Regions from separate parts of the Streptomyces sp. NPDC001222 genome, predicted to be linked through region 2. Evidence: riboswitches for the same ligand, from Rfam matches in the RefSeq annotation. Region 2 holds a riboswitch; each other region holds the start of a gene.
The links. A riboswitch is a leader RNA that binds a small molecule or an ion and turns the genes downstream of it on or off. The one in region 2 is predicted to bind thiamine pyrophosphate.
Positions count from the first base shown of each region.

Region 1 (2,262 bases), on a different contig from region 2:
CGTTCATCGCGTTGCTGCACAGGGCCGCGAGCGCCACGGCCAGCAGTCCGAAGGCGCCCGCCGTGCCGCCGCCCAGCAGCGTGTCCACCCCTGTGGCCGTCTGGTCGGTCAGCGCGGACGCGCCCCACAGCCCGAGGGCCTGGACGGCCACGTAGGACACCACGAGCCCGAGCAGCGTGCACCAGAACATCCGGGAGCGGGACGTGGCACGCGGCAGATAGCGGCTGAAGTCGCTGGCGTACGGGGCCCAGGACAGGGCCAGACTGAGGGCGATGGTGCTGGTCAGCACGAACGCGCCCGCCCGGTCGGCGCCGTGTGCGCTGCCCGTCGCGGCCACCTGGACGCTGCCGGACATCCGCAGGGCGATCAGCGTGAAGGCGGCCGCGAGCACGAAGGTCATGACGATCTGGAGGCGGTGGATGGCCTCGTAGCCGAGGACGCCCAGGGCCCCCTGCGCCAGCATGATGACGAGGACACCCAGCCAGAACGGCCAGCCGCACAGCCGCGCCAGCGCGTCCCCGCCGAAGAGCCCGATCAGGGCGTCCCAGGCGACCGACGACAGCCACTGCAGCACACCGGGCAGCGCGACCGCACGCCCGAACGCGAGCCGGGCGAGGGGGAGCTGCCCCGCGCCGGTGCGACTGCCCCAGGTGCTCAGATAGGCGGTGGGCACCGCGCCGATCAGTGTGCCGAGGACGACGGCGGCGAGCGCGGTGGTGAAGTCAAGGCCGAGCGCGATGCCTATGGTGCCGGTGAACACACCGGTCATGGTCAGATTGGGTGCGAACCACACGGTGAACAGCCGGCCCGCGCCGCCGTAGCGATGGGTCTCGGGGACCGGTTCGATGCCGTGCCCCTCGATCCGGAGATCGCCGGGAGCGCTGGGCATCCGGCCGTCGAAGACGGCTCGCCGGCTGTCGGCGGGCAGCCCGCCGGGAACATGCGCCAAAGGCATGAAAGACATCCCTCCGCCAGTACGAACTGGTTCAGGTTCGACGGGTGTGATCTCAGCCCCTGGCGGGGCACCCCGTGTCCGGTACGGCGGCAAGGTTAACCCGAGCCCTGGGATGTGCCATACGGAAGGGCCACTGCCGGATCCTGCAGCGGCCCTTCTGCTCTACGACGTGCCGTGTCAGCGCCGGGTGTAGATGAAGCCGGTCTTGTCGACCTCGTCGCCGGAGCGGCCGTGGAATCCGGCGATCTGCCAGCCGCTGGGCGCCGTGCGTGTCACGCAGTCGGAGGTCGTGGTGCCGCCCGCCAGGCTGTTTCCGAGATTGGTCGTGAACTTGGCGTAGAAGATCCTCGTGTGGCCGTCGTACTGGCCCTCGCACAGCTGCGCGCTCGTCACGTACTCGCCGCTGCCCAGGGTGAGGGACGAGGCCGTGCCGCCGGTGCCGCCGTGGGCGAGCGTGGTGCCGTTGCTCAGTGTCAGGCCGATGCGGTCGACGCGGGAGCCGCTGCGCAGGGTGATGCTCGTGGCGCGCGCGCCCGCCGGGACGCTGTCGATGTCGTCGAAGTAGTCCCCGTGCGGCCCGCCGAACTGGTCACTGAGCTGGAAGGCGGAGTTGCGCGACCAGCCGAACGTCGCGGTGATCGGGTCGTGGTCGGAGAGCATGAGCCCGTCGTCGGTGAGGAACTTCGCGTGCTCGTTGTTGTACGAGGTGGCGTTCAGTGAGACGAGCGTGCTGCCCCGGTAGAGGACCTTGTCGACGACCTCGCAGCTGTTCGTGGCCGCGTTCTCGTCGCAGACCAGCGCGTCGCTGCCCTTGGCGGGCGGGGTGCCGCCGCGTATGAGCTGGACCCAGGCGTCGGTGAGGCCGTTGGCCGCGGCGAACTCCGCGATGGTGTCACCGGAGCGGGTGTAGCGGGTGTTGGTGTCGCCCATCACCACGACGGCGTCGCCCGCGGAGTGGGTGCGGATGAAGTCCGTCAGCTGGCTGAGGTTGTCCGCGCGCGAGGCCAGGTCGCCGGCGTTCGTCCCCGCGTTGGTGTGCAGGTTGTAGAAGTCGACGTACACGCCCTCGGCGAGCCGCTCCCGCATGAACGTGAAGCCCTTGGGGGTGAGGCAGTCGCCCGAGTCGTACTGGCACGAGTTCCAGTGGACGCGCTCGAAGTCATCGGTGTCGTACGGCAGGTCGGACAGGGTGTTGAGGCCGCTGCCGATGCCGGCCCCGCCGCTGGTGGGCGTGCGGTAGGGGTGTGTGTCGGAGGCGTACAGGTAGGAGTGGTAGTTGAAGTCCTCCTGCACATGGACGATGTCGT
Region 1 is NZ_JBIAXT010000052.1:29,527-31,788, forward strand. It holds gene ACFY2Z_RS38785 (purine-cytosine permease family protein) at 1-955, opposite strand, end outside; TPP riboswitch at 947-1,040, opposite strand; gene ACFY2Z_RS38790 (jacalin-like lectin) at 1,133-2,262, opposite strand, start outside.
Region 1: linked by a shared signal. The riboswitch ahead of ACFY2Z_RS38785 (purine-cytosine permease family protein) and the one ahead of thiO (glycine oxidase ThiO) in region 2 are both predicted to bind thiamine pyrophosphate.

Region 2 (2,262 bases):
AGAAGTACGGCACGGGGTCGTACGCCATCGGGGTCTCCCCGATGATGTTCGCGGCCACCGTGCGCGGGCCCTGGAGGGCGTTGTCCCAGTGGTGGACCAGCAGGCGCTGCTCGTACCGCCCCGACGGGAAGGACGCGCAGTCCCCGACCGCGTACACGTCCGGCACCGAGGTGCGCAGGTGCTCGTCGGCCGGCACCTCCCCGTGCGCGCCCAGCTCGATGCCCGAGCCGGCGAGCCACGCCGTGGCCGGACGCGCGCCGATGCCCACGACCACCGCGTCCGCGGGCACCCGGGACCCGTCGTCGAGCACCACGGCCCCGGGCTCGATGCGGTCCACGCGCGCGTGGGTGCGCAAATCCGCCCCGCTGTCCGCGTACCAGACCGCCATCGGGGCGGCCACCTCCGCGGGCAGCGCTCCCGCGAGCGGCCGGTCCGCGGCCTCCACCACGGTCACGGCGCAGCCCGCCTCGCGCGCGGCGGTGGCGAACTCGGCACCGATCCAGCCCGCGCCCACGACCACGATGTCGTGCTGCTCGGCGAGGACCGGCCGCAGCCGCTCGGCGTCGTCCAGCGTGCGCAGCAGATGCACCCCGGGGACGCCTTCGGCGCCCGGCAGCTGGATCGGTTCCGCTCCGGTGGCGAGGACGAGCACGTCGTAGGGGACGGGTCCCTCCACGGTGTCCAGTTCGTGGTCGCGGGTGCGCAGGCCGACCACCTCGCAGCCCAGCCGCAGCTCGATGCCGAGGGCCTCGAAGTCGACGTCGAAGGCTGAGCCCTCGGCCTTGCCGAGCAGCACGGCCTTGGACAGCGGCGGCCTGTCGTACGGCTGGTGCGGCTCCGCACCGATCAGCGTCACCCGGCCGGTGAACCCCTGCTCGCGCAGCGCGACCGCGGTCTGCACCCCGGCCATGCCCGCACCCACGACGACGACGCGCCGTGCCGAATCGCCCCGCTCCTGCGTCTGCTCGCTCACCTGATCACCCTAGCCAACTGACAATGTGTCAGTCAGCGGGCATGCTGAGTGACCTGCTGCACAGCACTCGTCCCGCTGCCTGCCGCGACCCCGCCCGAGCAGTGCCTGCCGGAGACCGGGGGTCCCCTTGCGCCTACCCGCCGCGGCTCCGCACAACCTCGGCCCCCCGGGAGGCTCCCTTACCGGCGCGGACGGCCACGGATTAGGGTGGCCCCCGTACAAGCACTCGCGGGAGCCCGGACGCACCGGGCTGAGAGGGAGGCTGGCCGGCCTCCGACCGTACGAACCTGATCCGGATCATGCCGGCGAAGGGAGGGGGCTGAACGCCCATGTCACCCACACGTACCTCGGACGTCCTCGTCGTCGGGGGCGGGGTCATCGGACTCGTCACGGCCTGGCGCGCCGCGCAGCGCGGGCTCGCCACGACCGTGGTCGATCCCGCTCCGGGTGGCGGCGCCGCCCAGGTGGCCGCGGGGATGCTGGCCGCCGTCACCGAACTGCACTACGGCGAGCAGACGCTGCTCGCGCTCAATCTGGAGTCCGCGCGGCGCTACCCGGACTTCGCCGCCGAGCTGACCGAGGCCACCGGGCAGGACCTCGGATACCGGCGGTGCGGCACGCTCGCCGTCGCGCTCGACGCCGACGACCGAGCTCATATGCGGGACCTGCATGCCCTCCAGCAGCGCTCCGGCCTCGCGTCGGAATGGCTGAGCGGCCGTGACTGCCGACGCCTGGAGCCGATGCTCGCCCCCGGGGTGCGCGGCGGGCTCAAGGTCGACGGCGACCACCAGATCGACCCGCGGCGGCTGGTCGCGGCGCTGGTCACGGCCTGTGAACGGGCCGGGGTGGGCTTCCACCGGGGCTGGGCCGAGCGGCTGACGGTGCTGCGGGGGCGGGCCGCCGGCATCCGGACCGCCGACGGCACCGACCTGGCCGCGGAGCAGGTCGTGCTGGCCGCGGGCAGTCTCAGCGGGCAGCTCGCGGGGGTGCCCGACGAGGTGCTGCCGCCCGTACGCCCCGTGAAGGGGCAGGTGCTGCGGCTGACCGTGCCGAAGCGGTACGCCCCGTTCCTGAGCCGTACCGTGCGCGCCGTCGTGCGCGGCGGCCACCTCTACCTGGTGCCGCGCGAGAACGGCGAGCTGGTGGTCGGCGCGACCAGCGAGGAACTGGGCTGGGACACGACGGTCACCGCGGGCGGGGTCTACGAGCTGCTGCGCGACGCGCACGAGCTGGTCCCGGGGATCACCGAGCTGGCGCTCACCGAGACCCGGGCCGGACTGCGCCCGGGC
Region 2 is NZ_JBIAXT010000001.1:274,523-276,784, reverse strand. It holds gene ACFY2Z_RS01270 (NAD(P)/FAD-dependent oxidoreductase) at 1-973, opposite strand, end outside; TPP riboswitch at 1,192-1,304, shown strand; gene thiO (glycine oxidase ThiO) at 1,303-2,262, shown strand, end outside.

Region 3 (2,262 bases), on a different contig from region 2:
CGCCAGGCGCACACCCGCGTGGACCGTCATGTAATCCACGCCCTGTTCGGCCTGCTCGATGACCGTGTCCTTGTAGATCTCCCAGGTCAGTTCCTCGGCCTTGCCGTCGACCTTCTCGAGCGCCTGGTAGAGCGGCACCGTGCCGATCGGCACGGGGGAGTTGCGCAGCACCCACTCACGGGTGGTGTGGATGTTGCGGCCGGTGGACAGGTCCATGACCGTGTCGGCACCCCAGCGGGTCGCCCAGGTCATCTTCTCGACCTCTTCCTCGATGGAGGAGGTCACCGCGGAGTTGCCGATATTGGCGTTGACCTTCACCAGGAACCGCTTGCCGATGATCATCGGCTCGATCTCCGGATGGTTGACGTTGGCCGGCAGTACCGCGCGGCCCGCCGCGATCTCCTCACGGACGACCTCGGGCGACACGTTCTCCCGGAGGGCCACGAACTCCATCTCCGGTGTGATCTCCCCACGGCGCGCATACGCGAGCTGCGTCACCGCGTTGCCGTCGCGACCGCGGCGCGGCTGACGCGGGCGCCCAGGGAACACCGCATCGAGGTTGCGCAGACCGCCACGCGGCGAGGTGTGCTTGATCCCGTCGTCCTCGGGACGGACGGGGCGGCCCGCGTACTCCTCGGTGTCGCCGCGAGCGATGATCCAGTTCTCCCGCAGCGGCGCGAGGCCCCGACGGACGTCGGTCTCGGCGACTGGATCGGTGTACGGGCCGGAGGTGTCGTACAGGGTGACCGACTGCCCGTTGGTGAGATGCACTTGACGGACCGGCACCCGCAGATCTGGGCGCGAACCCTCGATATACGCCTTGTGCCAGCCGATGGACTTCCCGGCCCCCTGGGGCTCTTCCCCCTGAGCGGAGGCAGGCGTGCGTACGTCCTTGACGGTCATAAGACCTACTCCCTACGCCGGCATTACCCGGTAACAGGTTCAGCGGTCGGCACAGCCGTCTCCACTCGCTGATGTTCCACGTGAAACATCGCGTCTACGGAGGTCAGCGCCCTCTCAGCCCGGTGCTCCGAGCTCCCGCGTGTGCAAAAGTCCCTTCACGCTAGCGTCTAATTGGGTGAGCTGAACAGTAGGCCCTGCGCCTTCTTGCGATGATCGGGCGGTGCCCCCGACGCAGCATCTCCCCTCGCACCCCTCGCCCGAGCCGCCGCACCACCACGGCCCGGACGACAGACACAGCCGCGCAGACGGGCACGGCCATGGGACCGGCGGTGGACACGGCCACTCCCACAGTCACAGCCATGGCCCCGCGGCTCCCGTCTCGCGGCATCTGCGCAGGGTCATCGCCGCGATCCTCATCCCGTTCACCGCGGCGGTCATCGTCGGTCTCGTGGTGCTGTGGCCCGGCGGGGTCCCGTCGCACAAGCGCTCCGGCGTCGGTTTCGACCGGCAGACCCAACAGGCCACGGTCACCACGGTCGAGGCGGTGGACTGCAAGTCCGTGAACGCCTCGGGTGGGGGCCCGATCGGCGACACCTCCCTCACCGGCGGCTCGTCGGCCCCGCAGACTCCGGCCGGCACCTGCAAGAAGGCGACCGTCCGCGTCGACACCGGCAAGGACAAGGGCCGTACGTTCACGGAGATCGTCCAGCCGGACCAGTCACGGCAGTTGCACCAGGGCGAGAAGGTCGTGGCCGCTTACGAGCCCTCCGCGCCCAAGGAACTGCAGTACTCGGTGACCGATGTGGACCGCAAGTTCCCCATGGCCCTGCTCGCCGGCATCTTCGCCGTAGCGGTGGTGGTCGTGGGCCGGATGCGCGGGGTCATGGCACTCGTCGCGCTGGCCGTCAGCTTTCTGCTGCTCAGCCTCTTCATCCTGCCCGCGATCCTGGATGGCTCGAATCCGCTGCTCGTGGCCGTGGTCGGGTCGAGCGCCATCATGCTGATCGCCCTCTATATGTGCCACGGACTCTCGGCCCGCACCTCCGTGGCGGTGCTCGGCACCCTCGTCTCCCTGTCGCTGATCGGTCTCCTCGGCTCGGAGTTCATCGGCTGGGCCGCGCTGACCGGCAACACGGACGACAGCACCGGCCTGATCCACGGCCTGTACCCGCACATCGACATGAGCGGTCTGCTGCTCGCCGGCGTCATCATCGGATCCCTCGGCGTCCTGGACGACGTGACCGTCACCCAGACCTCCGCGGTCTGGGAGCTGCACGAGGCCAACCCGACGATGGGCTGGCGCGGGCTGTACCGCGCGGGCATCCGCATCGGCCGCGACCACATCGCCTCGGTCGTCAA
Region 3 is NZ_JBIAXT010000007.1:207,496-209,757, reverse strand. It holds gene thiC (phosphomethylpyrimidine synthase ThiC) at 1-903, opposite strand, end outside; TPP riboswitch at 896-1,052, opposite strand; gene ACFY2Z_RS13100 (YibE/F family protein) at 1,124-2,262, shown strand, end outside.
Region 3: linked by a shared signal. The riboswitch ahead of thiC (phosphomethylpyrimidine synthase ThiC) and the one ahead of thiO (glycine oxidase ThiO) in region 2 are both predicted to bind thiamine pyrophosphate.